DNA from 3 places in the Bradyrhizobium sp. WCU1 genome. Region 3 is predicted to be linked to each of the others. Evidence: riboswitches for the same ligand, from Rfam matches in the RefSeq annotation. Region 3 holds a riboswitch; each other region holds the start of a gene.
What was found. Region 3 has a riboswitch for cobalamin ahead of ACTUWL_RS20135 (TonB-dependent receptor plug domain-containing protein). Riboswitches for the same ligand answer to the same signal wherever they lie in the genome.

Region 1 (5,374 bases), 370 kb from region 3:
GCGCGGCCCTCGTCCTCGGCGTGATTCCCGGCCTCCGACACCAGGATGAAATCCGGCCGTAGTTGCACGATCGCCTCCAGCGAAGCGAAGCCGCCGGCACCAAGCCCGAGCTCGCCTGCGGCATTGGTCAGGCCGGTTGCCGCCAGCAACGAGCTGATCAGGCTACTGTCGCCCGCGACGAAGCCGCGCCGCTCCAGCGGCAGCACGCGATAGTGATGCGCGCTCGCGACCGCCCGCACCTGCGCGACGGCCGCGTCGAGCCGCGCGATATCGGCTTGCGCGCGCTGCGGATGCTGCAGCACGTCGCCCATCGCCCGGATCTGGTCCTTCACCTCGTCCAGCGTGCGCGGCACGGTGAATTCGACCAAAGACAACCCGTGGGCCTTGAGCAAGTCGCGAGTCGCGCGCTTGTCGAACAGGCTGACGACGACGAGATCGGGCTTGAGCAGCAGAACGTCCTCGGCCCCGCCGGACAGGCGCGGATAGTTGCGCGCCTTTCCGGCGGTCCAGGATTGCCAGGCGTCGCGCGAGAAGCGGCTGAGACCGAGGATCTGATCCGGATCGGCCAGCGACAGCACCAGCTGGTCGCTGCAGACGTTCATCGAGACGATGCGTGGTCCGGCGGCGGACGCGGCATTACACGACATGATCCATGTCAGAAACGCGAACACCAGCGCAAGGTGAAACGAAGCGAGATGCCGGCCGCGCCGAAACTGCGCCCCCTCTCCCGCTTGCGGGGGAGGGCTGGGGTGGGGGTTCTCTCCGCGAATCGCATTGTGGAGAGAGCCCGCACCCGCATCGCATCCCTGATGCGATGCGACCTCCCCCGCAAGCGGGAGAGGTGCACCGAGTTCGTGGCAATGCCGGATCATCACACGTCCGCCCACGGCACGATCACTGTCTCGCGCCGAAATTCGGCGCGATAGGCGCTGACCCGGAACACGCTGGCGAGGACGCTCTCCGACAATGCCTCATCAGGCGTGCCCTGCGCCGCCAGCCGTCCCTCCGACAGCACCAACACATGATCGGCGAAGCGCGCGGCGAGCCCGAGATCATGCGTCACCACGATGACCAGCACGCCGGTGTCGGCGACATTGCGCAGCTTCTGCATCACGTCGATCTGGTGGCGCGGATCGAGCGATGCGGTCGGCTCGTCGGCGAGGATCACCGGCGCCTCGACCGCGAGCACCCTAGCCAGCGCTACGCGGCTGCGCTCGCCGCCGGACAGCTCGGTGACGCGGCGATCACTGAATTCGACGACGTCGACCGCCTGCATCGCTCGCAGCACGGCTTCCACATCCCTCGGCGACAGCCGTCCCGGGTCGGTGGCGCCATGCGGATAGCGGCCGAGCGCGACGATGTCCCGCGCCGGCAGCGGCCAATGCACCATGTGCCCTTGCGGCAGATAGGCGAAGCGCTTGGCGCGCTCGCGCAGAGGCAGCAACGCCAGCGCATCGTCGCCGATCCGGATCTCACCGTTCGACGGGATCAGCCCGGCCAGCGCGCGCAGCAGCGTGGTCTTGCCGGCGCCGTTCGGCCCGACCAGCGCGACCAGATGACCCGGGGCCAGCGACAACGAAATATCATGCAGCACCTCGCGACGGCCGAGCGACGCATAGAGACCACTGGTGGTAAGCAATGTCATGCCACGCCCCCACCGAGCGCGCGGCGTTCGCGCATGATCAAATAGAGGAAGAACGGCACGCCGATGATCGAGGTCAGCACGCCGACCTTGATGTCCGAGGTCGACGGGATGATGCGCACCGCGATATCGGCGGCGAGCAGCAGGGCCGAGCCGGTAAGCGCGCTCGGCACCAGAAGCCGCGCCGGATCGTGGCCGATCAGCGGTCGCATCAGATGCGGGGCGACGAGCCCAATGAAACCGATCGTGCCGGTCACGGCAACCGCGCCGCCGACGCCGAGCGCAACGCCTGTGATCACAAGGAGCCGCAGCCGGGCGACATCGACGCCGAGGCTCTGTGCGGCCTCCTCGCCGAGCGTCAGCGTGCGGAAGGCGTTCGCCTGGCTCAGCAGGATGGCGGCACCCGCGACGATGAAGGGCAGCGCCAGCGCCACGTGCTGGAAGCTGCGGTCCTCCAGCGAGCCGAGCAGCCAGAACGCGATCTCCAGCACCACGAACGGATTGCTGGAGAGGTTCATCACCAGGGCGGTCGCGGCTCCCGCAAAGCTCGAGATCGCGAGCCCCGCGAGGATCAGGATCAGCAGCCCGGCATTGCGGCCGGCGATCGCGAGCAGCGCGAACACCGAGCCGAAGGCGGCGATGATCGCCACCACCGGCAGTGCATACGAGCGTACATCGGCAAGCCCCAGCGCGATCACCAACACCGCGCCGAATGCCGCGGATTGCGGCGCGCCGAACAGCGATGGCGAGGCCAGCGGATTGCGCAGCAGGCCCTGCAGCGCCGCGCCTGACAGCCCGAGAATGCCGCCGATCGCGAATGCAAGGATGGTGCGCGGCAGGCGGATCTCGCGCACGATCACCTGCGCCACGTCGCTGCCGCCGCCGAACAGCGCCTCGATCACCGCAAGCGGCGACAACCGCACCGGCCCGATGCCGAGCGAGATCACCAGCAGCAGCGCCACGAGCGCGAGCAGCGCCGCGGTGGCACCCCACCGGCGCCGCGCCGCGACCTCGGCCGCCAAGGCAAACTCCTGCACGCTCATTGGATCCATGCTCTTACAGCGATCGCCGTGGCAGACAAGCGACACTCGACAAAAACCGTGGCCGTGCGGCGATCGCCCGACCGCCGCCGGATTGACTTTGCTGCGCGGCCGAACCCTAGATGAACATGACGGTTCTTTGATGAGATGAAAAGGGAATGCGGTGCGGGGAAACCTCCCCAAGGCCGCGGCTGCCCCCGCAACTGTATGCGGTGAATCCTTCGTCAGATGCCACTGGGAGTCTCGGTCCTGGGAAGGCGACGAAGGGTAACGACCCGCGAGCCAGGAGACCTGCCGTCAGCCGTGGTCACACGCGAGGATGCCGGTCGGGGAGTACAGGCATGAGCTTCACCTGATGCGGCAAGCACATGGTGAGACTGGTTCGCGGTGACGTGCCACTGACGTTACCGAGGTCTCGCCTATGTTCTGCTACCCTGCCCGTCGGCGCCGCGCGCTTCTGCTCGCGTCGACGATGATCGTGCCGTCAATCATCATCTCAGCCGCGCGGGCGCAGCAGGCGCCCGCTCCCGATCAGCTGCCCGCGATCGAAGTCACCAAGCCGGGCGACCAGAATGTCACGCGCGCCAAGCCGGCGGCCGACCAAACACCGGCACCGCGCCGCCCGGCGCCGGGCACCACGCAGAGCAACAACGCGGGCAGCGGAAGCGGATCGGGCGCGACCGGGACCGGTGTAGTCACCGGAACGGGCGACGCCGGTGGCGGCCGCCAGTTCGCCGGTATTGTCGGCTCCTCCTCGACCGTGATCACGGCCGACGACATCGCGCATTCGCCGGTGCAGTCGCTGCCCGAGATTCTCGCGCAGGTGCCGGGCGTGCAGTTGCAAACGCCCTATGGAGGACCGAACGGCGCCAAGACCTCGGTCGACCTGCGCGGCTTCGGCGCGTTCGCCTCCGACAACACCCTGTTCCTGCTCAACGGCCGCCGCCTCAACGACGTCGACAAGGCCGGCTTCGACCTCACCACGATCCCGCTCGATTCGATCGCGCGGATCGAGATCGTCAGAGGCAACAGCGGCGCGGTGCTCTATGGCGACAACGCGGTGGGCGGCGTGGTCAACATCATCACCAAGACCGGCGCTGGCGGTCCACCCGCCACGATCAGGGCCGAGGGCGGGTTCGGTTCCTTCAATAGCCGGATGGCGGCCGTGTCCGCGGCGCTCAATTCCGGACCCTGGTCGACCTCGTTCTACGGCAATGGCATCAAGTCCGACGGCTACCGCGTCAACAATGCGCTCGACCAGCGCAACGCGGTCGGCAGCGTCAACTACACCACGTCGGATCTAATCGCCTTCCTGACCGTCACCGGCAGCGACCAGAAGCTCGGCCTGCCCGGCGGACGGCTGGTCGATCCGTCGATCGGCGTCAACCAGCTGCTCACCGATCGCCGCGGCGCGGCGACGCCGTTCGACTACGCCAACCAGCAGACGGCAAGCGTCACGGCCGGCTTTACCAAAACATTGACCAACGGCGTCGACCTCATCGTCGACGGCGGCTGGCGGCAGCGTGAGACGCAAAGCGGCTTCTTCGGCACAGTGCCGACCATCAGCTTCGCCTCGACCTACAACGATGCGGCGCTGCAGACCTGGTCGCTGACACCGCGGCTCAGCATCAAGAACGTCGCGTTCGGAATGCCGTCGACGATCCTGACCGGCATCGACTATTACGATTCGACGTTCCGCGAGGCGCGCGGCGCCTATCAGGGCGTCGACCCCTTCCACATCTACAACATCGAGCAGCAGACCGTCGCCGGTTACTGGCAGCATACGCTGGGTCTGTTGCCGACGACCGATTTCTCCTACGGCGCGCGCGTGCAGAATACCAACGTCTCGGCGCGCGACCGCTACGACCCGAACGCGCCGTTCGCGTTCGACACGCAGGCCTCCCCGCTCGGCAGCAACGAGACGCAGTACGCTGCACATGTCGGCATCGAGCATCGCTTCACCGACACCTTCTCGGTGTTCGGCCGCGCCGCGCGTGCCTTCCGCACGCCCGATGTCGATGAGCGCGTTTTGTCAGGCCCGGGCTTCGACGCGTTCTTCAACCCGTTGCCGCAGAACTTCCAGCTCAAGACCCAGACGTCAGAGGACGTCGAGGGCGGCTTCCGGGTCAAGACCAACCTGTTTCAGGTGCAGACCAGCGTCTATCTGATGGACCTCGAGAACGAGATCCATTTCAACCCGGTGCTGTTCTACAACGTCAACCTCGACCCCACGCGGCGCTATGGCTCCGAGACCAGCGCATCGCTCAAGGTCAGCGACAGCGTCACGCTGCGCGGCGGCATGGCGATCACCCGTGCCGTGTTCCGCGACGGCATGTGGGCCGGCAACGACGTGCCGCTGGTCTCCCGCTACACCGGCAACATCGGCCTGACCTGGAATATCTGGCAGAACTATCTGGTGTTCGACGCCACGGTGCGGGCCTGGAGCTCGCGCATCATGGACAACGATCAGGCCAACACCCAGAGCCGGATCCCCGGCAACGCCACCGCCGATCTGAAGCTGAGCGGACAAGTCGACCGCTTCTTCTGGTCGCTCAGCGTCAACAACCTGTTCAACGCGCTGTACTACGACTACGCCATCGCGAGCTCGTTCACGGCCGGCCGCTTCTCGGCCTATCCGCTGCCCGGCCGCACCTACATGGTCAAGGCCGGCGCGACCTTCTAGAGCCTGACT
Region 2 (5,374 bases), 3.6 Mb from region 3:
TGCCGCGCTCCCTGGCCAGCCGATGCACCGCTGAGAGCCCGTAGGACCAATAGGGTTCGCCGCCGATCAGCCGCACCAGAATGCCGCGCGCGTGCGACAGCGTCCGCTCGATATAAGTATCGACCGACAGCGGATGGCGCAGCTCCGCGAGATTGGCGAGCCGCAGCGACGGCAATGCCGCACGGCCACGTCGCCAGCCGGCCGCGAACGCCGCGAGATCGCTGTCGGAAAACGACAACACCACGAGATCGGCCGGATCCTGGCCGAGGTCCCTTGGTGTCGCGGTCTCCTCAAGGCCGCGACTCTCGCGGAAGACGACGTGCATCAGACACCAAGCCGTGCCCTGATGGCGGCTTCATCAATATCGCCGTGTTCGCCGATCACGACGAGCTTCGACTGCCGCGGCCGCATGCCCCAGGGCATGTCGAACTGATGCCGCACCCGCTCGCCGACCGATTGCACCAGTAACCGCATCGGCTTGCCCTCGACGGCGATATAGCCCTTGGCGCGCAGCACGTTCTGCTCGCGCGCCAGCCCCTTGATCGAAGCGACCAGCGCCTCGACATCGACAATCTCGGGCAGATCGATCACCACCGAATTGAAATCGTCGTGCTCGTGCTCCTCTTCGCCGTCATGATGCGACGGGCGCGCCGCGAGATCGTTTTCCGCCGCGGCGCCGAGCCCAAGGATCACGCGCGCGTCGATGGTGCCGTCGACAACGGGCAACATCGGCACCTCGCGCGGCATCTCGGCCGCGATCACCTCCTTGGCCACCCTGATCCCCTCTGCCCCGGCGAGATCGGCCTTGGTCAGCAGCACGATGTCGGCGCAGGCGATCTGATCCTCGAACACTTCGGACAGCGGCGTCTCGTGGTCGAGATTGGCGTCGGCCGCGCGCTGCGCATCCACTGCGGCAACGTCGGGCGCAAACCGGCCGGCCGCAACGGCTTCCGCATCGGCCAGCGCGATCACGCCGTCGACCGTGATCCGCGAACGAATCTCCGGCCAGTCGAACGCCTTGAGCAGCGGCTTCGGCAGCGCGAGGCCGGAGGTCTCGATCACGATGTGATCGGGCTTCACCGGGCGCGCGAGCAACTGCTCCATCGCCGGGATGAAATCGTCGGCGACGGTGCAGCAGATGCAGCCATTGGCGAGCTCGACGATGTTCTCGGTCGGGCAATCGGCGTCGGCGCACGACTTCAGGATGTCGCCGTCGACGCCCTCGCTGCCGAATTCGTTCACCAGCACGGCGAGCTTCTTGCCGTTGGCGTTGCGGATCAGATGCTGGATCAGCGTCGTCTTGCCGGATCCGAGAAAGCCGGTCACGACGGTGACCGGAACCTTGGCGAGTGTCGTCATTCTGCGGCCTCCGGCACGACGGGAAGTGGTGGAATGCGGGCAAGCGATTGCTTGCGGAAAACTTCCGGGCGGCTGCGCCACGGCACGATGCCGTCGGGCGCCGCGGCATAGGCGCTGGCGCCGGCGATCACATCCCCGGCATTGGCTTCGGACAGGCGCCCATAGACATAGGACCACCGGCCGGGCGCGCTGAGCGCGACCGAGCAGCCCTGGCTGCAAGCCGAGAGACATTCGACGGGAACCAGATTGACGCCATCGGGCACACCGGCCTCGACAAGCGCGGCGTGCAGGCGCGCACCGGGCGCGACTTCACCTTCCGCCAGCGTTTGGCCGGCGCGGCAGGTAATACAGACATGAAGGGTAACGCTCATCGGCCTTCCTGGATTGACAGCGGGAAGCGATGAGGCACACGAACCGATCTTGCACCGGTTCGTTCCCCGTCGCGGAACACCCCGTCCGCCGGTCTCACAACATGCTGCGTTGGCAGGTCTCCCGGCTTGCGGAGCAGGATTTCTCCCTTCGATCCCCGCCTTCCCGATCCCCTTGGGGAATCAGTGGCTTTGGGCATCTCTCCGGTCACGGTCGCGGGGGCGGCTGCTTTTCAGGCCCGACTTGAGCCCTATCGCATTCCCTCTTCGCCTGTCATAGGACAGGAACCAACGCGGACCCACCATTCGTCCGCGGCTCGAACTTGTCAAGCCGAAGGAACGTCATGACGTCTGAAGGAAACGGGACCGAAGACGAGGTCGTCAGCGGCGAGGCTTCGCTGGATACGCGCCACGCGACCAAGATGGCGAAAAAGAAGGTCGCCCGCGACAAGATCATGGCGACCAAGAGCGGCGAAAAGGGCCTGATCATCGTTCACACCGGCGCCGGCAAGGGAAAATCCTCCTCCGCCTTCGGCATGATCGTCCGCTGCGTGGCGCACGGCTTTCCCTGCGCCGTGGTGCAGTTCATCAAGGGTGCCTGGGATACCGGCGAGCGCCGCCTGCTCGCCGGGCATTTCGGCGATCTCTGTCAATTCCACGCGATGGGTGAAGGCTTCACCTGGGAGACGCAGGATCGCGCCCGCGACATCGCGGCGGCGCAAGCCGGCTGGGAAAAGGCCAAGCAGCTGATCGCCGACGAAAGCCTGCGCATGGTCGTGCTCGACGAGATCAACATTGCGCTGCGCTACGACTATCTGGCGATCGCCGACGTGGTCGATTTCCTGAAGACGTCGAAGCCACCGATGACCCATGTCGTGCTCACCGGTCGCAACGCCAAGGAGGAGTTGATCGAGATCGCCGACCTCGTCACCGAGATGACGCTGGTGAAGCATCCGTTCCGGTCCGGCATCAAGGCCCAGCCGGGCGTCGAGTTCTAAGAGCCCAACGCCATGGCGCGCGCATTGATGATCCAGGGCGCCGGCTCGGACGTGGGCAAGTCGCTCATCGTCGCCGGCCTCGCGCGCGCCGCCACGCGGCGCGGCCTGCGCGTGCTGCCGTTCAAGCCGCAGAACATGTCGAACAATGCGGCCGTGACCGTCGACGGCGGCGAGATCGGACGCGCGCAGGCGTTGCAGGCGCTCGCCGCCGGCGTCGAGCCGCACACCGACATGAACCCGGTGCTGCTGAAGCCGGAGACCGATGTCGGCGCCCAGGTCATCGTGCACGGCAAGCGGATCGCGACCGCCCGCGCGCGCGAATATGCCGCGATGAAACCGTCGCTGATGGGCGCGGTGCTGGAAAGCTTCGAGCGCCTGAAGGCGTGCGCCGATCTGGTGCTGGTCGAAGGCGCCGGCAGTCCCGCCGAGGTCAATTTGCGCAAGGCCGACATCGCCAATATGGGCTTTGCGCGCAAGGCCGACGTGCCCGTGGTGTTGGTCGGCGACATCGACCGCGGCGGCGTGATCGCGCAGCTCGTCGGCATCAAGACGGTGATCGATCCCGACGATGCCGCGATGATCCAGGGCTTCGTCATCAACAAATTCCGCGGTGATCCCTCGCTGTTCGATGACGGCTACCGCCTGATCGAAACCCGCACCGGATGGCGCGGCTTCGGCGTGCTGCCCTGGTTCGCTCGCGCCGCCGAGCTGCCTGCCGAAGATGCGCTCGGGCTCGGCGAGGCGCGCAAGCCCGGACAATGCAAGATCGCGTTTCTGGCGCTGTCGCGGATCGCCAATTTCGACGACCTCGATCCGCTGAAGCTCGAGCCCGGCGTCGACCTCGTGATGGTGCGCCCGGGCGAAGCCGTCCCCGGCGATGCCAGGCTCGTCATCCTGCCCGGCTCGAAATCGACCCGCGGCGACCTCGCCTTCCTGCGCGCGCAAGGCTGGGACATCGATCTGCTGGCGCACCATCGCCGCGGCGGCCATGTCCTCGGCCTGTGCGGCGGCTACCAGATGCTCGGCGAGAGCGTCGCCGATCCCGATGGGATCGAGGGCCCCGCCGGCGAGACGCGCGGCCTCGGCCTGCTCGATGTCACCACCACCATGACCGAGCAGAAGACGCTGACCCGCGTCAGCGCGGTGCATGCTGCGACCGGTCAGCCGATCAACGCCTACGAGATCCACATCGGGCGCACCGACGGTCCGGACCGCGCCCGGCCGTTTGCACGGCTTGATGGCGTGGCTGAAGGTGCCGTTTCCAGCGACGGGCGCGTTCACGGCAGCTATCTGCACGGCCTGTTCACGTCGGACGAATTCCGCAAGGCGTTCCTTGCGCAGCTCGATATCGCTGTGGCGGATCAGCTCTATGGCGCCAGGGTCGAAAGCGCGCTCGACGCGCTTGCCGCGCACATCGAAGCCCATCTCGATGTCGACGGCCTGCTCGCGCTGGCGCGCTAAAGCGTTTTCGAGCGTAGTGGACACCGGTTCGCGTGAAGAGAACGTGTCGTGAAAATCATCGCGACAAAGCGGCCGAGACACGGGACCATTCGGCCTCATAGCCCGGCAGGCCCAGGCGCAGCCATCCCGGCTTCTGCTGGAAGACGCGCGACCAGATCCGTCCGCGGGCAAGCACCTCCTGTGCGGCAAGCGCATCGCCGGTCTCGTAGAGCCGGAACAGCGGCGTGCCGCCGACCAGCGTCCAACCCCGCGATTGCGCCGCCGCGTCGAGCCTGGCGCAGTCGTCCGCTAGGCGCGCGATCGTCGCCCTCGCCCAGTCGCGATCGAGCAAGGCCCGCCGTCCGATCGCGATCGCGGCCCCCGAAACTGGCCATGGGCCTGCCATCGCGGCAAGCGCGGCGATATCGGGCTCGCTGCCGACAGCGAAGCCGAGCCGCAAGCCGGCAAGCCCGTAGAACTTGCCGAATGAGCGCAGGATCAGGAGCCCCGCGCGCCCTGCTTCCGCTGCAAGCGAGATGCCGGGTACGGCATCCGCAAAACTCTCGTCAATGACGAGCCGGCCAACGCGCGGCAGCAACGCAAGCAGTTCCCCCCGATCATGACGTTGTCCGTCGGGGTTGTTCGGATTGACGACGACGGCAATGTCTGCGCCTGCGAGCGCAGCGAGCTCGGACACTTCGTCAACGTCCCAGCCCGCAGCCGACAACACACCGGCATACTCATTATACGTGGGCGCAAGGATGCGCGCCCGCCCGCGCGACACGAGATTCGGCAGCAACTGAATGGCGGCCTGCGCACCGCCGATCGCCACGATCGGCGCACCGGTGCCGTAGGCCTGCCGCGCCGCGTGGTGCAGGGATTCGATGTCGGATCGCGACGGCAACGCGTTCCATTGCCGTGGCTCCACGCCGACGTCAGGATAAGGCACCCGATTGATCCCGGTCGACAGATCGATCCAGTCTTCCACAGGCCCGCCGAAGCGTCGCTGGGCGACATCGAGATTTCCGCCGTGCTCACGCATCCGCCGCTCCTTCACGCCAGCGCCAGGGCCACGAAAGCTCCGGCCAGCAGTATCATGGCGTAACGATAGAGTCGCAGCCCGGTGATGACATCGGCGGCAGCCGGATCGCGCGCGCCCTCGTTCAGCCAGGGCTCGTTCGCGATGCTGCCGTGATAGATGCGCGGTCC
Region 3 (5,374 bases):
TCTGCACGCCGCCATAGACCGACCAGTTGGGCGCGAAATCCCAAGTCAGCCAGACATTGGAGACCTGCTGCGGCACGTTGACCGGGACATTGCCGGCATAGCTGACGATCTTGCCGCCGACCAGCTGGCTGTTGTTGTCGTATTTGGCGCGCAGCAGCGCCGTATTGGCGTCGATGCGCCAGCCGTAGTCGAGCGCGAGCCCGACCGAGGCCTCGACGCCACGCGATGATTGCTGCCCGACCTGGAGCGAGTATCCGGGATTGCCGGGATCTGCGATGAGCAGATTGTTCTTGACGATCTCATAGCCCGCCAGCGTCCACTCGCCGCGTCCGCCCAGGAACGACTGCTTGACGCCGATCTCGGTCTGCTTGCCGCTGGCGAGCTGGAAGTTCTTCTGCGAAGCAGACAGCGAGATGAGATTGCCGACCGGGTCGACGCCGACCGCATACTGGCCGTAGAGCGCGAGGTCCTTGATCGGTTCGTACACGAGGCCGGTGCGCCAGCTGGTACCCGACAGCGTGGTTTCGAAACTGTTCCCCGGTATCTTGTAGTCGGTGCGATCGATCTCGGGTCGGTCGTATCGGACGCCGGTAACGAGCGACAATTGATCGGTCAGCTTGAGCCGGTCCTCGGCGAACAGCGCGTATTGATTGACGATCGAATTGAAGCCCGGCGCGGTCGCCGTCGTGGTTGCAAAAAACGACCCGGGATCGAACACATACGGGTTCACCGACGACGCGCCGCCATAGGGTGAGTTGTTGGTGTGGAAGAACTCGATGTGATTGACGTCGAAGCCGGCGACGAACTGGTTCGCAAGGCCGAAGATGTGACCGCTGAACGTTGCGTCCATCCGGTTACCGGACTGCTTCTGGTCGTGGAAGATCTCGATATAGCTGGAGCGGTCGATCAGCTGCGTCTTCGGATTCCAGGTGTAGTTCTCGATGTCGCGCCAGTGCCGCTCGCTGGTCAGGTAATAAAGCGTGTTGTTGACCTTGATGCCGTCGGCGACATCCCACTCGGTCTTGAACTGGGTCCAGCTGTCCTGGTAGCGGATCGCGCTGTCGGAGGCGTTGTAGTTCTTGAAGCGCAGCGCGTCCTGGATCGCGCCGTTGATCAACGGCGTGCCGAAATAGCGCGACGGGCTGCGATCGGCATAATCTTCCGACAGCGTGAAGGCGAGATTCTCCGACGCCTGCACGCGCACGGCGGCCGACACCGCCGCATTCGAGGTCTTGTCGCGATCGACCCAGCCGTTCGACATGTTGCCGGTGGCGTTGATGCGATACGACACATTGGGATTGATCGGACCGGTGCTGTCCTACCGACAGCCGCCGCGTCATGTTGCTGTCGAGCGAAACCTCGGCCTCGTTGTAGGGCGTGTTCTGCGGCTTCTTCGGGATCACGTTGATGACGCCGCCGATCGCGCCTTCACCGTACAGCACCGAGGCCGGGCCGCGCAGCACTTCGATGCGCTGCGCCGACCAGGTGTCGTAGGGGAACGTCAGGGTGCCGGAGCCGATATAGAAGCGCGAGCCGTCGTAGAGCGTCATCACCGAGTTGCTGCCGGCAAAGCCGCGGGTGCTGAACGACAGGCCGCCATTGCCAGGCGCAGGCGTTGCGATGAAGCCGGCCGCGTTCTGGGTAACGGCATCGAGCACACTATGCTGGCCGCGTTCGGCGATGGTCTGCGCGGTGATGATCTCGACGCTCGCCGGCGTCTGCAGCGGCGTCAGGTTGAGGCGGCTGCCGGTGCCGCCTTGCGTGGTGGCATTGAGTGTCGGCGAAGCCGCCCCCGATGCGCCCGACGCTGCGGCGCGCGGCGCGCCGCCGGCTGCCGCGGCCGTTGCCGGCCTGGCGCGCTGCCGCGCGGTCGCGGTGTTGCTGCTTCGCGCCGCGGGTTTGGGCTTCGCGGATGCCGATGGTGCGACCTCGATCGGATCGAGCGTGGTGGGTGGAGCTGTTTGTGCTGAAGCTTCAGCCGGCAGCAACAATGATGACAAGGAGCAGACGAGACCGAGGCGCCAGTTGCGCGCAACGGAAGAAGACGAGGACATGAAACGACTCGCGGTAACGTGGCACGTCACCGCGAACGCGGACTGGCGCATTGCCGGAAAGGCAGTGCTCCGATCCCACCAGGACGCCCCCGCCCGATGTGCTCGCGTGTGACCACGACTGACGGCAGGTCTCCTGGCTCACGGGTCATCGCCTGTTGACGCCTTCCCGAGCTGAGTAGCCCAGTGGCAAATTGACGAAAGGCTCGCCGTTTACAGTTGCGGGGACAGCTGCGGCATTGGGTTACCCTCGCACCGCATTCCCTTTTGATCCCCGAAGGGAACCGTCGCCGAAATTGATAGGAGGTGCCGGCTGGGCTGTCAATTCGATGCGATTGTCGCACGCATGCTTTGCGCGATTGTGCTGCGGCGATGACACAGCCGTTTGCTGACGCGGAGGCTTATTGTCCCGTCATCCTGCTTCGACGCATCCCTGCATGATCTCATCGATCTCGGCACGCGAGAGCGCTCCCATCTCGGCGATGAACACTAGCCGCGTGCGCGGTACACCGGGCGCCGGGACACCGCCTGCAGCCAGCTTCGCGCGGCCGCCGGCGAGTTGAAATACCGTCAGCCGTCCGGGCTGCTCCACCGTCTCGAACAATCCCTTCGCCCGCGCCAGCTTCGGCGCCAGTTTGCCGATCGCCTGCTGCAGGCGCGGCAGAAGCACCGGCCGCTCCGAGGTCCAACTCAGCGTCTCGAAGCGATCGGTCGCCGGCCGTCGCGGCGCGGGCTCGCGCGGCGCCGGCACATGATCGAGATCAGCCGGAAACAGCAGCGCGGCCGGCACCTCGCCATGCAGGGTATCGACCACCACGGCCGCCGGACGCACCGTCCGCACGGCGGCGCGAATCGTGGCGCAGGCGGCGGCATCGGCGAGATCCACCTTGCTCAACGCCACCACATCCGCCGCCCGCAGCTGCGAGCGCAGCAGTGCATCATCCAGCGCTGTCACCGGTTGCGTCGCATCGACCACGCAGAGCACCGTCTCCAGCGGCGCCTCCCTCCAGATCACCGGATCCATCAGATTGCGCACGATGTCGGCGGGATCAGCGATCCCGCTGGTCTCGATCACGATGAACTCCGGACGCGGATCACGCCGCAGCAGGGTTGCGAGCGTGCGCAGCAGGTCGCCCTCCAGCGTGCAGCAGATGCAGCCGTTGCTCAGGCTGACCACGCCATCACTGGCGCCGGCGATCAACTCCGCGTCGATGTTGATCGCGCCGAAATCGTTCACAACGGCGGCGATGCGCTTGCCTTGCGCATGGGCCAGCAGATGGTTGACGACCGTGGTCTTGCCGACCCCGAGGAAGCCCGCGACCAGCAGGATCGGGACCGGCACGTCAGCCCCCGGTGACCGGCCGGCGCACCGGCCGGCCGGGCCGCGCCGCGACATCGAGCACGCCGTCATTGATCAGCGGCTGGCCGCTGACCACGAGGTGCCGCACACCTTCCGCCGGACGGTTCATCGCCGAGAAGGTCGCACGGTCGCTTAGCGTCTCATAGTCGAACGCGACGATGTCGGCGTCGGCGCCCGCCTGCAGCCTGCCCTTGGCGCGCATCGCCGGCGTGCTCGCCGACAGGATCTCGGCCGGAATCAGCGCGCATTTGCGGATGCCCTCGAGCAGCGACACCTTCTTGCGCTCGCGCACCCATTCGCGGATGAAGCGGGTGAAGCAGCCCGCCGAGCGCGGATGTGAGGTGGCATCGTCCGGCAGCGGCCAGGCGTCGCCGGTGTAGGGGCGGCCGTCCGACAGCGTCCACGGCATCGCGTCGGAGGCGATCGCACCGCCCGGATACAACACCGCCATGTCGAGCAGATCGCGATGATGCGCGTTGTTCTCGATGTCGAGCACATGCCACAGCACCAGCGTGGAGGGCTCAGCGGCCTGGGCCGCCAGCAACTCCTCGCGGCTGCCGAAGCGATGCCCGTCGGTGACGCGCTGCACCGAATCATAGCCGAGGCCGTTGCGCTCCTCGAATTTGGGATCGCTGAAGAAGGTCGCCGCCAGCACGGTCGAGCCGGTGCCATAAGGATAAGCCTCCACCGTGATCGGCAGGCCCTGCGCCTGCGCTTTCGCGATCAGCGCGACGCAGCGCTCGATGTCGGTCTTGCTCGACGAGTTGAAGTGGCAGATGTGCATATGCGCGCCGGTGGCGCCGGCATAGCCGATCAGGCGGATATAGGCTTCGGCCGCGCTCTCGGGATCGATCCGCGACATGTAGGCGACGTGGGTGAAGGTCGGCACCGCGTGATCGGCGGCGAGCTGGCACACCGCGGTCAATTCCTGCACGCCGGCGCCGGGGGCATAGGCGTTGAGAATGCCGATGCCGATGCCGCCCTCGTTCAGGCCGTTGGCGAGACGCTCGAGGATGCCGGCGACCTCGCCGTCGGTCGCCACGTTCTCGATCCAGCGGCGATCGCGCATCGCCGCGCCGAACGATTCCAGCGAGCTTTCCGAATTGGAGCCGGTCATCGCGCCGATCCGTGCGAAGGCCCAGTTGGTCGCGGCGCCGTAATTCAGCACCCGCCCCTTCTCGGCCTGGCGCTTGTACCAGGATGCCACCGGCAGCACGCCGGCCTCGAGGTCGAGCGATGTCGTCACCCCGTCGAACGCCTGCATGCGATCGGCCGGAATGGTCTGGCCATGCGCGTGCAGGTCGATGAAGCCCGGCGCGACTACGAGGCCGGTCGCGTCGATCTGGCGCTCGGCGCCGCCAAGGCCGGTGCCGACAGCAGCGATCTTGCCGTCGACCACGGCGACGTCACCGATCGCGTCCATCCCGCTGGCCGGATCCACCACCCGGCCGCCGCTGATCACCAAACCACCCATCTCGCCACTCCCCGCATTGCCCGAAACCGACCGGTCTCATTTCGGGCACAGAGAAGCGCATCACACGCATCACAGCAACCGGGCCAGGGTTGTGGCGACATGCTCTGGCGGAATATCCGCCGCGCCGTGACGGCGATTGCAGGGGAGCCGCTGCCTACGTTCCGGTTGCACGCCGCGACGGCAACCCTCGCCAGAGATCGTTGCCCGGCTTGATGCGGCCCGCCAGCAGTTTCGGCGGCGTGCTCTCCTTGGCGATCGCCGCCTCGAACGCACGCTTGAGCCTGACATTGTCGATCTGCGCCAGGAATCGCCGAATCACGGCGGCCCGATCCACTCCCCGGCCCGAGATCGCCGCGCACAGCTCCGCGGTCGTCCTGCGGAAGAAGTGGAAGGCATCATCGGCCGCACCGCCGAGCCGGTCGACCTCGCCGGCGACGCCGAGCGCGTGGATCCGATCGTCGTCATCGAGCGTCACGGCAAAGCGCAGCA

Region 1: it holds a riboswitch for cobalamin, as region 3 does, so the genes downstream of both, ACTUWL_RS18440 (TonB-dependent receptor) here and ACTUWL_RS20135 (TonB-dependent receptor plug domain-containing protein) in region 3, are expected to answer to the same signal.
Region 2: it holds a riboswitch for cobalamin, as region 3 does, so the genes downstream of both, ACTUWL_RS03570 (DUF1636 family protein) here and ACTUWL_RS20135 (TonB-dependent receptor plug domain-containing protein) in region 3, are expected to answer to the same signal.

Annotation. Positions count from the first base shown of each region.
Region 1 is NZ_CM130280.1:3,980,846-3,986,219, reverse strand. It holds gene ACTUWL_RS18455 (ABC transporter substrate-binding protein) at 1-647, opposite strand, end outside; gene ACTUWL_RS18450 (ABC transporter ATP-binding protein) at 872-1,645, opposite strand; gene ACTUWL_RS18445 (FecCD family ABC transporter permease) at 1,642-2,685, opposite strand; cobalamin riboswitch at 2,798-2,995, shown strand; gene ACTUWL_RS18440 (TonB-dependent receptor) at 3,155-5,365, shown strand.
Region 2 is NZ_CM130280.1:772,750-778,123, forward strand. It holds gene cobN (cobaltochelatase subunit CobN) at 1-325, opposite strand, end outside; gene cobW (cobalamin biosynthesis protein CobW) at 325-1,359, opposite strand; gene ACTUWL_RS03570 (DUF1636 family protein) at 1,356-1,730, opposite strand; cobalamin riboswitch at 1,825-2,035, opposite strand; gene cobO (cob(I)yrinic acid a,c-diamide adenosyltransferase) at 2,072-2,725, shown strand; gene ACTUWL_RS03580 (cobyric acid synthase) at 2,738-4,186, shown strand; gene cobD (threonine-phosphate decarboxylase CobD) at 4,242-5,207, opposite strand; gene cbiB (adenosylcobinamide-phosphate synthase CbiB) at 5,219-5,374, opposite strand, start outside.
Region 3 is NZ_CM130280.1:4,348,567-4,353,940, reverse strand. It holds gene ACTUWL_RS20140 (TonB-dependent receptor) at 1-1,291, opposite strand, end outside; partial or broken gene ACTUWL_RS20135 (TonB-dependent receptor plug domain-containing protein) at 1,470-1,682, opposite strand; gene ACTUWL_RS20130 (hypothetical protein) at 1,621-2,166, shown strand; cobalamin riboswitch at 2,161-2,355, opposite strand; gene ACTUWL_RS20125 (CobW family GTP-binding protein) at 2,464-3,393, opposite strand; gene ACTUWL_RS20120 (amidohydrolase family protein) at 3,395-4,885, opposite strand; gene ACTUWL_RS20115 (hypothetical protein) at 5,040-5,374, opposite strand, start outside.